2 linked regions of the Acuticoccus sp. I52.16.1 genome follow. The protein of the gene in region 1 interacts with the protein of each later gene in a pairwise test. Links are inferred from orthologs where the notes say so. Each region holds a gene or a part of one and is shown on either strand. Other genes may lie near its edges.

Region 1 (9,390 bases):
CCGGAGCTGGTCACCTGCGTGGCGGCCGCGCTGCGCGGCTCGCCGGGGATCGCAGTCGGCAACATCGTCGGCTCCAATATCGCCAATATCCTGCTGATCCTGGGCGCCGCGGCGCTGATGCGGCCGTTCCTCACCAGCCGCACCGCGGTCTTGCGCGACGGCTCGCTGGTCATCGTCACCGCGGTCGCCTTCATGGGCGTCGCGATGACGGGCGAGTTCACCCGTCTCGCCGGCTCGGTCTTCGTCATCGCGCTGATCTGCTACATCGTCTACACCATCCGCTCGGACCGCAAGTCCGCGGCCAAGGCGCAGGAGGTCCCGGCCGAGGCGGGCACGCCGTTCGGCCTGTCGCTCCTCTTCGTGGCGCTGGGGCTCGCCGGCGTCATCATCGGCGCGGAGTACCTGGTGTCCGGCTCGGTGGAACTGGCCGAGCGCTACGGGGTGTCCGAGGAGGTCATCGGCCTGACGATGGTCGCGGTCGGCACCTCGCTGCCCGAACTCGCGACGTCGATCATCGCGGCCTTGCGCAAGCAGTCGGAGATCGCGCTGGGCAACGTGCTGGGCTCGAACGTCTACAACACCATCGGCATCGGCGGTCTGACCGCGGTGGTCCAGCCGGTCCCGGTGTCGCCCGGGATGCAGGCGTTCGATATCCCGCTGATGGTGGCGATCTCGGTGCTGCTGGTGATCGTGGTGGCGACCGGCCAGCGCGTCACCCGGTGGGAGGGCGGGCTGCTGGTGCTGCTCTACGCCGGCTACATCGCCTTCCAGACGACGATGGGCGGCACCACCTGAGCCCCCCGCCGAGGCGGCGACGAGGGGCCGCGCGCGGCCCCTCGGGCGGTCAGGTGATGTACTGGCCGCCGTTGATGGTGAGCGTCGAGCCGGTCATGAACGCGGCGGAGTCGGAGGAGAGGTAGACGCAGAGCGCGCCGATCTCGTCCGCCTTGCCGAGGCGCCCGACCGGGATGCCGGCGACGATCCCCTCCAGCACCTTCTCGGGCACGGCGGCGACCATGTCGGTATCGATATAGCCGGGGGCGATGGCGTTGACGGTGATGCCCTTCCGGGCGTTCTCCTGCGCCAGCGCCTTGGTAAAGCCGATCACGCCGGCCTTGGCGGCAGAATAGTTGGCCTGCCCCATCTGCCCCTTCTGGCCGTTGATCGAGGAGATATTGATGACGCGGCCGAAGCCACGGTCGCGCATGCCGTTGATGAGCGGGCGCGTGACCGCGAACATCGACCCGAGGTTGGTGTCGATCACGGCCTTCCACTGCTCCCACGACATGCGGTGGAAGGTGCCGTCGCGGGTGATCCCGGCGTTGTTCACGACGATGTCGATCGGCCCGACGCTTTCCTGAATGCTGGCGAGCCGGGACTCGCACATCGCCGGGTCGCCGACGTCGAACTTTTCGACGTGGATCCCGGTTTCATCCTTGAAGGCGTTCGCCTTTTCGTCGTTTCCGGCGTAGTTCGCCACGACGGTATGACCAGCGGCTTTCAGAGCTTTCGATATGGCCGCGCCAATTCCGCGCGTTCCACCCGTTACCAATGCAACGCGTGCCATCGTTTCCTCCCCATGAATCGTCCGCTGCGCGGATCTGTTTGTCCTGAATTCATGACGTTTGACAATGAGGTGCGTCAATCGCCCAGGCCCAGGAAAAAGGAAAGTTGGTCAGCGCGATAGCGGTTCCATAAACTTAAGGGTGTTCTTTGCCACAATCTCGGGCGCCGCGAGTTGGGGGAGATGCCCGGCGTTTTCGATGCGTACGAAATCGGCGTGCGGGATCAAGGCTTTCAGCGCCTCGCCGCGAGCGAGCGGAATCCACGGATCGTCCACTCCCCAGAAAATCGCCGTGGGGCAGCGTATCGCCTCGAAGAGGGGCTCGACTTCGGCGGTATACCGCTCGTCCGCCTGGGTGAACTGCTTGTAGAAGGCGATGCGGCCGTGCGCGTCGAGATCCGGGCCGTCACCTCAGCGGACCGCCGCGACGGCGCCTGCGCGCGTCGCGACGGTCTCGTCGAGCGTAAAGGGCAAGCCCGGATCTCAGTTCAGGCTCTCGACGCACAGGGCGACGCCCATGCCGCCGCCGATGCACAGCGTGGCGAGGCCCTTCTTGGCGCCGCGGCGCTTCATCTCGAAGAGCAGCGTCGTCAGCACGCGGTTGCCGGATGCGCCGATCGGGTGGCCGATGGCGATCGCGCCGCCGTTGACGTTCACGATGTCGTCGGCCCAGCCCATGTCCTTGTTGACCGCGCAGGCCTGAGCGGCGAACGCCTCGTTGGCCTCCACGAGGTCGAGGTCGGAGACCGACCAGCCGGCCTTCTGCAGCGCCTTCTTCGAGGCGGGGATCGGCCCGGTGCCCATCACCTTCGGGTCGACGCCCGCGGTCGCCCAGGAGACGATGCGTGCCATCGGCGTGATGCCGCGCTTGGCCGCGTTCGCCTCGCTCATCAGCACCATCGCCGAGGCGCCGTCGTTGATGCCGGAGGCGTTGCCCGCGGTCACGGTGCCGTCCTTGTCGAACGCCGGGCGCAGCTTGCCAACGCTCTCGATCGTGGCGCCGTGGCGGATATACTCGTCCGCGTCGACCACGGTGTCGCCCTTGCGGCCCTTCACCGTGACGGGGACGATCTCGTCCACGAATTTGCCGGCCTTCTGCGCCGCCTCGGCCTTGTTCTGCGACTTCACCGCGAACTCGTCCTGCGCCTCACGGGTGATCTGCCACTCGCGGGCGACGTTCTCGGCGGTGCCGCCCATGTGGTAGCCGTTGAAGGCGTCCCAGAGGCCGTCCTTGATCATCGTGTCGATGAACTTCATGTCGCCCATCTTGTGGCCGGCGCGCAGGTGCGCGGCGTGGGGCGACAGGGTCATGTTCTCCTGGCCGCCGGCGACGATGATGTCGGCATCGCCGGTCAGGATCTGCTGCATGCCGAGACACACCGAGCGCAGGCCCGAGCCGCACACCTGGTTGAGGAGCCAGGCGGTCTTCTCCTTGGGGATGCCCGCGGTCATCGCGGCCTGACGGGCGGGGTTCATGCCGCAGCCGGCGGTCAGCACCTGGCCGAGGATCACCTCGTCTACCTCGTCCGGCGAGACGCCAGCCCGCTCCAACGCACCACCGATGGCGATGGCGCCGAGATCGGCAGCCGCTACGGTGGCGAACGATCCGCTGAACGCGCCCACGGGAGTGCGGGCGGCGCTGGCGATCACGACGCTGTCGTCAGCCATGTCAGGTCTCCTCTTCCTCGGCCGCGCGCGCAGGGGCGGCCGTTCTTTTCAAATTGTGCGGGAACTCAAGAACCCGCATCCGTGTGCTGTCAACCAATGCCTCGGAACGCGGGGCGTTCGCAATCGCAGCAATTTCTCTGGTGCAGCGCGGCGTTTGCCCTTAAGTTGCCGAGGTTCAAGGCATACGCAGGGGTCCGTCACCCATTCCCGCGGGCGTGGGCCGGCTGTGCGCCGACAACATATCCCGTCTTCACGAGGTAGCGATGACACTCGAAAAGACTTCGACGGTCATCAAAAAGTACGCCAATCGGCGCCTGTATCACACCGGAACCAGCGCCTACGTCACGCTGGACGATCTGGCCGAGATGGTGCGCTCCGGCGAGGACTTCGTCGTTCTGGACGCCAAGTCCGGGGAGGATATCACTCGTGGTGTCCTCGGCCAGATCATCTTCGACGCGGAGAGCAAAGGCGGCGGATTGCTGCCGATCGCGTTTCTGCGCCAGCTGATCACGTTCTACGACGGCCGGATGCAGACGATCGTCCCCACCTACCTGGAGCACTCGCTCGCCTCCTTCGCGCGCGAGCAGGAGAGGCTGCGTCAGCAGTGGAGCGAGGCGGTGGGCGAGGGGGCCTTCTCGGTCGTCGAGGATCAGGTGCGGCGCAACATGGACATGTTCCAGCGCTCGATGCGCATGTTCATGCCCTTCACCCCGGAGGCCGCCCCTCAGGCGCAGTCGCCGGAGAACCTCGCCGCCGACGTGAAGGCCCTGCGGGCCGAGCTCGCCAACCTCCAGGCGCGTATGGAATCGCTCTCGCGCGACGAGGCGGAGGACGCGCCCGCCCCGGCCCGCCGGCCCGGCGAGTAGCCGCTTCCGCAACCCCCTCCGCCGGCGGGGCGAGGATCGGAGCAGACGCACAAACGCGAAAGGGCCGGCACGCCTGGCGCCAGCCCTTCGCAGATCCGTGTCGGCTCGTCGCCGGTCAGTCCGGCACAGCCTCGACGTTGCTGTGCGACGACACCAGCGACACCGACACCGTCGCCAAGGTGTCCACCAGCGCCACCATCGTCAGCAGGAAGAAGGTCGACGTGCCGGCGAACTCCACCGTCAGGAACATGACGATGTAGACGCACAGGACGAGCACCATCACCATGTTGCCGAGCACGGTCATGCGGCTCTTGCTGGCCGTCCGCAGGATGCTGAACAGCAGCAGGATCACAGCGAAGCCGATCAGCAGGTCGCTATAGCTGAGCGTCCACTCCTGGCCCGATACCAGCGTCACGTCGACGACGGTGTTGCTCCAGAACGGGATGACGTTCGGATCGCCCGCGTTCGGTGCGACCAGCGGCTGCTGGTACAGGAACAATCCCGCAAAGACATACAGGACGAGCGGAACGAGAGAAAACGGGAAGAGGCCCATTGGAACTGCCTTGCGATCATTTCATACGCTCGTTTGGTCGAGCGTTACCAAAGGATCAAGCACCGCAAGGCGGGATCGGTTCCATCGGCCGACGTCGGAACGGTCGGCCGGCGCTCCCGTGCCGAAACGGCTTAGTCGTCGCTCTTCTGCGTCAGGACTTGGCGGCCCCGATAGCGGCCGGTCTTCAAATCGATGTGATGCGGGCGGCGCAGCTCGCCCGAGTCCTTGTCCTCGACGTACGTCGGTGCCTTCAGCGCGTCCGCAGAACGGCGGAAGCCACGCTTCATGCTGGAGGTCTTGCGCTTCGGCACAGCCATGGTCGAAACTCCAAATACCGCGCAACCCATAGCGCGGGGCTCGTCTCAAGAATGTCGGGAGGCGGATAAAACCGCCAGAAGCGGAGCCAATACAGGCTCGCGCGCGACGACGCAACCGCCCTCACGGGCGAAAGGGCGCCGCCAGACATGTAAACACCCACGGCGCGCGGTCAAGCTCCCTTTCGACATGCGCGATCACGGCACGCTGGCGCTTCGAGGGACGGGCCGCGTTCCGGGCGGCCGGCGCCGGCAGGACGGTCGCCAGCGCCAGCGCCTCGTCACGCGTCAGATCCGCGGCGCTGCGGCCGAACGCCTGCTGTGCCGCGGCCTCGACCCCGTAGGCCGAGCCGGTGAACTGCGCCGTGTTGAGGTAGATCTCCAGGATCCGGTCCTTCGACAGGACGAGGTCCATCCATAGGGCCAACGGCACCTCGATCGCCTTGCGCAGGTAGCTGCGCTCCGGCCAGAGGAAGAGGTTCTTGATCACCTGCATCGTGATCGTGCTCGCCCCGCGCGGTGCCTCGCCGGCGATCGCCTCTTTCACCACCAGCCGCATCTGCCGCAGGTCGATGCCCCAGTGCAGGCAGAAGCGCGCGTCCTCGGCCATGATGACGCCCCGCACCAGCTCCGGTGACATTTCCGTCAGCGGGATCCATGTCTGCACCACCGTGTCGCCGTCGGCCTGGCGGCGCCAGATAGCGAGCGACGGCGGGTCCTTGACGCCGTAGGCCAGCGTGAGGATCAGCGGGATCAGGACCACGGTCACCATGACGGCCCCGAGCGCCTTCAGGATCGGCCGCATTCGATCTCCCTCGCCGGCAGCATACTATCCACCCCCCGGACATATGCGACGGTGGCGACCATGGCGATGGGACGAACATTTGCCTATCATGTCTCGCGTACGACGAGGGAGGATAGGATGGATTTCGCCGCACGGCTGGCCGCGGCTGCCGAGGCGACGAACCGGGTCTTGGACGAAACGCTGCAGCCGACCTCGTCGATCCCGGGACGTCTGCAGGATGCCACCCGCTACGCGACCCTCGCCGGGGGCAAGCGCTTCCGCCCCTTCCTCGTCCTCGAAGCGGCCGCCCTCTTCGGCGCCGATGTCGCCGCGGCCGAGCATGTCGGCGCCGCGTTCGAGTGTCTGCACTCCTATAGTCTCGTCCACGACGACCTGCCGGCGATGGACGACGACGACCTGCGCCGCGGCCAGCCGACGGTCCACAAGGCCTACGACGAGGCGACGGCGATCCTCGTCGGCGACGGCCTGCAGGCGCTCGCGTTCGAGATCATCACCGGTCCGCCGGTGCCGCCGGACCTCGCCGGTCCGCTCGCCCACCTCCTGGCGCGCGCCTCGGGCAACGCCGGGATGGTCGGCGGCCAGTACCGCGACCTCAACGCCCTCGGTCTCGACGCGGACGGGATCCGCGACATGCAGGCGATGAAGACCGGCAGGCTGATCGTCGCCGCCTGCGAGGCGGGGGCGGTGCTGGGTCGCGCCGAGGCCGCCGAACGTCGCGCGCTCGTCCGCTACGGCACGCTTCTGGGCGAGGCGTTCCAGCTCGCCGACGACCTCCTCGACGTGGAGGGCACGGCGGAGGAGACCGGCAAGAAGGTCGGCAAGGACGCGGCGGCGGACAAGGCGACGCTCGTCGGCCTGATCGGCCCGCAGGCGGCGCGTCAGCGGTTGACGGAGATCGTCGCGGCCGCGTCCGAGGCGCTGGCGCCGTTCGGCGGGCGGGCGTCGCCGCTGCGCGAGGCGTGCCGCTTCGTCGCCGAGCGGCGGTCGTGACGGCGGGCGGCGGAACCTGACGTCGGGCTGAACAGTCGGCTCAGCGGCGCTTCAGTCGCGGCCTGCGAAGGTCCTCCCGCACCAACAGGAGGACCGACGATGAAGCTTCTCGGCACCGCACTCGCCACCGCCGTCCTGGCCGCACTGCCGCTCTGCGCCGCTTCCGCGGCGCCCGGCGCGCCTGCAGCCGCCGCCGCGATCACGGCCGGCGCCGGCCTGACCCTCGCCGGCTACGACGGCGACCGCCACGGCGGGTACCGCGGCGGAGACCGCGGGCGACACAAGGGCGGTCACCACGACAAGGGCGGCCACCACGACGGAGGCGGCCACCGCGGCGGTCACCACGCGGGCGGCAAGCACCATGGCCACCGCGGCGGCCCGCACGGCTACAAGCGGCCGCCTTACGCCTACGGCAAGGCGCCCTACCGGCGGCCGCCGGGCCATGCCACGGTGACGCGGTTCGTCAGCCGCGACGGATGCCGTGTGCGGGTCGTCCGGCGCACGCCCTACGGCAAGCAGGTCCGCGTGGTCGACCGTTGCGGCTACCGCTACTGACCCGCCGGCCGGGACGGGACGCCGCCGCGCCGGACGATCAGGCCAGCGCGGCGGCGACGGCCTGGGCGGCGAGGCGCCCGGTCTGCGCGCCGCCGTTCATGTATCCGTAGTAGGCGTCCGAATACTGCTCGCCGGCGAAGGCGAGGCGATCCCGCATGACGGCGTTGTCGACCCCGCCGCTCGCCGTCTCTGTCCAGAAGCATTCGGCGAAGCGGGTCTTCTGGCCCGGCCCCAGATTGGTGTAGCTGCCGCCCAGCCAGGGCGTGCGCAGCCATGCGGTATTGCCGGCGAGGCCGTTGTAGGCCTCCGCCATGCCCGGAAAGCCGCGCGCGAGGCCGGCCAGCGTGTCCGCCACGAACGCCTCGGGGCCGAACCGGTGGATGTCGCGCGTCTCGGCTCCGCCGATCAGGAAGGTCATGCCGCTGTTGGTGTGGCCGGGCTGGCGCACGCCGTCGTCCCACATGACCGAGGCGCCGGCGTCGCTCCACAGGTCCAGCGCGAACCCGTCCGGTCGCTGCCAGGCGCGCCGGTCGAACCCGGCGAAGACCTTCTCGTTGCGCCCCAGCCGCACGGAGGCGGCGAACGCCGGCAGCATCCGCGGCACCGGCACGCGCACCTGCATGCCGCCGATCGCCGGGAAGGGGATCGCCAGCACCGTCGCGTCGACGACGACCTCGCTGCCGTCGGTGAAATTGATGCGGTGGCCGTCGCCCTCCGCGTCGATGAAGGCGGCGCGCTTGCCGCGCTCGATGCGGTCGCCGAGCCGACGCGCCAGCGCGTGGACGATCGCCTCGCTCCCCCCCTCGACCATGTACATCTCGTCGCGTGCGGACATCAGGTCCACCGAGCCGGCGGTCACCGCGGGGAGCGCCGCGATCAGGCCCAACACCGAGGTGCTGCCGGTCTCCACTCCGTATTCGGCCCGGATCAGCGCCGCCACCAGGCCCAGCGCCTCGGCGTTGATCTTGTCCTTGTGCCAGACGAGATATTCGGCGACCGACCGGGCGTCGAGCGTCGGCGCGAGGCCCGCCCAATCGGCGTCGAGGCGCGCGGCGTCGTCCGCGATCTGGCGCGCCAGTGGGGCCAGGGCGTGCGCCACCTCTGCCTCGTCGAGGCGGCGGCCGGCGAAGTGATAGGCCGTCTCGGGTGCGGCGATGCCGGCGGCGTTGGCCGCGACGTCGACCAGGGGGACGCCGAGGGTGCGCGACAGGGCGATCATGTCGGCATGGTCGGAGCTGATATATTGGCCGCCGAACTCGGTGACGATTCCATCCGCCACGAGGCCGACCATGGACCGCACGCGCCCGCCGATCCGGCCCGACGCCTCGTAGACCACCGGCTCATGCCCTGCGGCGAGGGGGTGCCACGCCGCCGAAAGTCCCGCGAGGCCGCCACCGATGACCGCCACGCTCGCCCCGCGGGCGCGCGCCTGGGCGAGCGGGGCGGAGCCGGCGAGGACCGAGGCGGCGGCCATCTGCTGCAGGACCCGCCGCCGCGTCAGCGCTCCGGTGCGGGGGCGCTGCGGGGCACCGGCGAGCGCCTGGCCGAAGAGCTGCTGCGTGCGACGGGAGAAGAGCGAGTGCGCCATGGTCGTGCCCCCTGCGGCGGGCCGCCCGGCGGTCGCGGGCCGCTCTCGCCATGGAGAGCCTAACGCATCCTGGGGTTGCACTCAAACCTGAAGCGCAAAAATTGCGCCTCTTGTGGACGCGCCGGCCGGGATCCGCCGCGCTGCGCGGCAACCCGATTCCCGTTCCCGGAACGATCGTGCCTAAGTTCCGCCGGCGAGCCGCAGGTTCGGCCGAACATGGGCGGAATGTCGCGCGGTAGACTGCACGATCGTCGTCTCGGTGTTCATGACGGCGCCCTCATCGGCGGCGTCGCGGTCGCCCGCCCACGAAAAAGCCGGCCCGACGGTGCGCGTCGGGCCGGCTGATCGCGAAGGCGGGCCGCCGCGGCGGCCGCGCGGTATCAGAACTTGCGCACGTCGACGAAGTGGCCGGCGACGGCGGCGGCCGCGGCCATTGCCGGAGACACCAAATGCGTGCGACCGCGGAAGCCCTGCCGGCCCTCGAAAT
Region 2 (4,668 bases), 2.1 Mb from region 1 along the record:
CGGCGACGTCCCAGCCCGCCACGGACAGCGCCGCCAGCACCGCCAGCGCGTTGTTGGCGACATGCGGCGCGGGATCCGACAGCACGAAGTAAATCGTCTCGCCGAAGACGTCGGCGACGGCATTGCCCTCGGCGTCCAGCGAGGTCAGCGTCACGTCGCCGCCGGCGCCGAAGCGCACCACCTCGGCGCCCGCCGCGCTCGCGGCCTCGGCCATTCGCTCGGTGTGCGCGTTGTCCGCCGGGATGATGGCGACGCCGCCGTCTTCGAGGCCGCTGAAGATCTCGGCCTTGGCATCGGCGATCGCGGCGACGCTGTCGAAGAATTCCAGATGGACCGCGGCGACCTGGGTGATGATCGCGATCGTCGGGCGCACCATCCGGGTCAACGGCGTGATCTCGCCGGCGTGGTTCATGCCGATCTCGAAGATCGCGGCGTCGACGTCGCCGGGCATCCGCGCCAGGCTCAGCGGCACGCCCCAGTGATTGTTGTAAGAGGCGGCGGAGGCGTGCACGGGGCCGCCGCTGGCGAAGGCGAGCCGCAGCATCTCCTTGGTGCCCGTCTTGCCGACCGATCCGGTGACGGCCACCACCGGCGTCCCCCCTGCGAGCCGCCCGCGCGCCGCGACGCCGACCCGCCCGAGCGCGGCCAGCACGTCGTCGACCCGCACGCACGGGGCGGCCTCGCCGTGCGAGATCACCGCCGCGGCGGCACCGGCGCCGAGCGCCGCGGGCACGAATTGGTGGGCGTCCATCGTCACGCCGACGATGGCGAAGAAGGCTTCGCCCGGTTGCAGGGTACGGGTATCGATGGAGATGCCCGTCACGTCGGTGTCGCGCGGTGCGCCGGAGAGGCTGCCCTGCGCGGCGTCGGCCAGTTCGCCGAGGGTCCAGATGGCTGTCATAGCGCCGCTATAGCCGCCCTGACGGCGGAATGGTCGCTGAACGGGATCACCCGATCGCCGACATATTGTCCCTGCTCGTGGCCCTTGCCGGCCACCACGAGGGCGTCGCCTTCGCCGAGCATCGCCACTGCCGCGGCGATCGCCTCGCCCCGGTCCGCGATCTCGATCGCATCGGGCACCCCGGAGCGGACCGCCGCACGAATGGCGGCGGGATCCTCGCTCCGGGGATTGTCGTCGGTCACGATCACGACGTCGGCGATCGCCGCCGCCGCCTTCCCCATCAGGGGTCGCTTTCCGGGGTCACGGTCCCCGCCCGCTCCGACGACAATGACAAGTCTGCCCGACACATCCGAACGTAGCGCGGTGAGCGCGGCGGTGATTGCGTCAGGCTTGTGGGCGTAGTCGACGAAGACCGGCGCCCCGTTGGCACGGCCGACGAGTTCCAGCCGCCCCGGCGCGCCCTTCAGGTGCGCCAGCGCCGCCACCGCCTCGGCCTCCGGCACGCCGGAGACGATGGCGAGGCCCGCCGCGACCAGCGCGTTGTCGATCTGGAACTCGCCGATCAGCGGCAGGTCGACCTCGTGCCGCGCCATGCCCTGGAGGACGAGGTGCGCCCCCGTCCCGGTGCGCGTCGCCGTCACCAGTGTGAGGCCGGACCCGTGTCGACCCACCGTGTACGCTTCGGCCGCGACGGCGAGCACCGCGTCCGCCCCCGGCGCGTCCGGGTTGACGACGGTCATGGTGGCGTCGGGCTGCAGCGTCTCGAACAGGCGCAGCTTGGCCGCGAGGTAGGCCTCGGGCGTGGCGTGATAGTCGAGATGGTCGCGGCCGATGTTGGTGAAGGCGGACGCGGTCAGCCGCGCCCCGTCGAGCCGGCGCTGGTCGATGCCGTGGCTCGAGGCCTCCAGCGCGACGTGCGTCACCCCGTCGTGCGCCAGCGCGGCGAGGCGGCCGGCGAGCGCGACCGGATCGGGCGTGGTCAACCCTCCCGGCACGTCCACCGCGCCGCGAATTCCGATCGTGCCGATGGAGACCGCCTTGTGGCCCGCGCGAGCGAAGATCTGCCGTGTGAACTCGGCGACCGAGGTCTTGCCCGCCGTACCCGTGACGGCGACGACGACGTCCGGCTGCGGCCCCGCCAGGGTCGCGGCCATCACCGCCAAACGGCGGCGCGGATCGGCATCGCGCAGCACCGGCACGTCGCCGGCCGCCCCGGCCGGCACCTCGGCCTCCGCCGCGACCAGAACGGCGACCGCCCCCGCCGCGACCGCATCGGCGATGAAGGCCGTCCCGTCGAGCCGTGCGCCCTTGAGCGCCGCGAACAGCACGCCGGGGCCGACGCGGCGCGAATCCGCCGTCACGCCGACGATGTCGAGCGCGGGGTCGGCTCCGATCAGGTCCGGCGCGAGGTCGCCGAGCCGCATGGCATCTACTCCTGGTAGGCGACGGTGATGGCGCGCTCGACCGCCTCGTTCTCGGGGAAGCGCGGCTCGACGTGCAGCATCGGGCCGACGCGCGAGATGACGTTGGCCACCGTCGGCGCGGCGTTCCAGCCGGCGGTCGCGTAGTGCTTGCCCTCTTCCGGCTTCGGCTCGTCGAGCACGACCAGGACCACGTACTGCGGGTCGTCGATCGGGAAGGCGGCGAGGTAGGAGTTGAAGCGCTTGTTCTTGTTGTAGCCGCCCTTGGAGGCCTTCTCGGCCGTGCCGGTCTTGCCGCCGACGCTGTAGCCGGGCACCAGCGCGCTGCGGCCCGACCCTTCCTCGCCGTTCAGCTTGAAGAGCGCGCGCATCTGCTGCGAGGCCTGCGGCGAGATCACCCGGCGGCCGATGCGCATCGTTTCCGCCTCGGAGCGCGGGTAGAAGGTCGGCGGCGCGTAGATGCCGCCGTTGATCATCGCCGCGGCGGCGACCGCGGTGTGCATCGGCGTCACCGAGATGCCGTGACCGAACGAGGTCGTCGCCTGGGTGATCTTGGGCCAGGACGAGGGCACCAGCGGCATCGCCGCCTCCGGTAGCTCCGACTCCAGCCGGTCGAGGAAGCCGAAGGACTTGAAGTAGGCCTTCTGCCGCTCCGGCCCGAGCATCAGCGCGATGCGCGAGGAGCCGATGTTGGAGGAGTATTGGAACACCTCCGCCGCCGTCAGCACGCGGTTCTTGCCGTGGAAGTCGCCGATGGCGTACTTGCCGATCTGGAGCTTGCCGCGCGCGTCGATCCGGCTCGACGGGGTGATGATGCCCGAATCGAGGCCCATCGCCAGGGTGAAGGTCTTGAACACCGAGCCCATCTCGTAGACGCCGGCCATGGCGCGGTTCATCCGCACCTCCTCCAGCGCCTGGGCGGGGTCGTTGGGGTCGTAGTCCGGCAGCGAGGTCATCGCGACGACTTCCATCGTCTTGGCGTCGAGGATGATCCCGATGGCCGCCAGCGCCTGGTAGCGCTCGATGGCGCGCGACAGCTCGTCCCGCACCGCATGCTGCACGCGAAGGTCCACCGAGAGCCGCACCGGCGCCAGGTCCCGCCCCTTGCGCGCGAGACCCGTCAGCTGCAACGCCGAAAGGCCGCCGCCGTCGATCGTCTTCTCCATACCCGCGATGCCGGCATTGTCGATGTTGGTGTGGCCGACGATGTGGCCCACCGTCGAGCCGCCGGGATAAAAGCGTTTCGTCTCGGTCAGGAAACCGATGCCGGGGATGCCCAGGTTGTGCACCGCCTCGCGCTTGCGGCCGGAAACCTCGCGCTGCAACCAGATGAAGCCGCGATCGGTCGACAGCTCTTCGCGCAGCTTGTCGGCGTTCAGCTCCGGGATCTCGCGCGTCAGCAGGTCCACCGCCTCGTCGACGTCGGTGATGTTGCGCGGCTCGGCGTAGAGCGACGCGGTGGCGAGGTCGGTCGCCAGCACTTCGCCGTTGCGGTCGACGATGTCGGGCCGGGCGGCCTGGACATCGTCCTGCGGCGAGGCGGCGTAGAGCGAGGCGGCGACGGCGGGGGCCGACGCCAGCGTGACGAGGCGCGCCGAGATGACGCCGAGGATCGCGACGCAACCCAGGAGGAGGAGCGCGATGCGCCCGCGGGACCCGTCGTTGCGAACTGAACTGCGCCTCATTCCTCGCCCCCCTTCCTGTTCTCGCGAATGGCCGCGGCGACGTCGCGCACCGTGGCGATCTGCTTGCCCTCGATCGGCTTCAGCCGCAGGACGTCTGCGTGCCGGTCGACCAGGGCCTGCAGGCGCTGCGGATTGTCGAGTGCGCCCCACTCGGCCCTAAGTTCGCTGATTCTCTGCTGCTCGGCGGCAATCTTTCGATTCAGTTCACGGATTGCGAACGCATCGCGCTCTGCCTCCTTCTTCATCACGAAGACGGCGGCCGCGCTGACGGTCGCGGTCGAGATGGCGAGGACGAGGGCCGCGAAGCGGACCGGGCGCTTCATCATCAGATCCCTTTCAGCCGAACGTTCGGAACGAGGGCGGTGAGGTCGAGTGGGAGGGCCGGCGCGTCGGTGCGCGTGGCGGCACGCAGCTTGGCCGAGCGGGCGCGCGGATTGCGGGCGGCCTCCGCCTCGCCGGCCGACAACGCCCGCTTGGCCGACGGCGCGAAGCTCGCCGCGGGACCGGAGACGACCGGCATGTGGCGCGAGCCGCCGCCGGCGCCGGCGCGTTCGGCGAGGAAGCGCTTCACGATGCGGTCCTCCAGCGAGTGGAAGGCGACGACGACGAGGCGGCCGCCGTTGGACAGGATGCGTTCGGCGGCGGCGAGGCCGCGGGCGAG

What was found.
Region 2: the proteins of MRB58_RS07875 (region 1) and MRB58_RS17410 interact in binary tests that used the Escherichia coli proteins (3 or more experiments, as listed by UniProt). The link is inferred for Acuticoccus sp. I52.16.1 from one-to-one orthologs.

Annotation. Positions count from the first base shown.
Region 1 is NZ_CP094828.1:1,739,405-1,748,794, reverse strand. The notes cover bases 3,931-6,763. They hold MRB58_RS07875 (biosynthetic peptidoglycan transglycosylase), read right to left. Parts: upstream 5,771-6,763; coding sequence 5,090-5,770; downstream 3,931-5,089. Other genes in these bases: MRB58_RS07870 (polyprenyl synthetase family protein), read left to right, coding at 5,888-6,760; rpmF (50S ribosomal protein L32), read right to left, coding at 4,783-4,968; MRB58_RS07885 (hypothetical protein), read right to left, coding at 4,214-4,597; phaR (polyhydroxyalkanoate synthesis repressor PhaR), read left to right, coding at 3,931-4,098. Also shown: MRB58_RS07910 (calcium/sodium antiporter), read left to right, coding at 1-795; phbB (acetoacetyl-CoA reductase), read right to left, coding at 845-1,567; MRB58_RS07900 (alpha/beta fold hydrolase), read right to left, coding at 1,676-1,942; MRB58_RS07895 (acetyl-CoA C-acetyltransferase), read right to left, coding at 2,048-3,232; more of phaR, read left to right, coding at 3,496-3,930; MRB58_RS07865 (hypothetical protein), read left to right, coding at 6,860-7,315; MRB58_RS07860 (NAD(P)/FAD-dependent oxidoreductase), read right to left, coding at 7,353-8,903; leuC (3-isopropylmalate dehydratase large subunit), read right to left, coding at 9,284-9,390. UniProt on the Escherichia coli protein: Peptidoglycan polymerase that catalyzes glycan chain elongation from lipid-linked precursors. May play a role in peptidoglycan assembly during cell division in collaboration with other cell division proteins.
Region 2 is NZ_CP094828.1:3,872,836-3,877,503, reverse strand. The notes cover bases 1,670-4,668. They hold MRB58_RS17410 (penicillin-binding protein 2), read right to left. Parts: upstream 4,008-4,668; coding sequence 2,331-4,007; downstream 1,670-2,330. Other genes in these bases: rsmH (16S rRNA (cytosine(1402)-N(4))-methyltransferase RsmH), read right to left, coding at 4,333-4,668; MRB58_RS17405 (hypothetical protein), read right to left, coding at 4,004-4,333; MRB58_RS17415 (UDP-N-acetylmuramoyl-L-alanyl-D-glutamate--2,6-diaminopimelate ligase), read right to left, coding at 1,670-2,325. Outside these bases: murF (UDP-N-acetylmuramoyl-tripeptide--D-alanyl-D-alanine ligase), read right to left, coding at 1-901; more of MRB58_RS17415, read right to left, coding at 898-1,669. UniProt on the Escherichia coli protein: Essential cell division protein that catalyzes cross-linking of the peptidoglycan cell wall at the division septum. Required for localization of FtsN.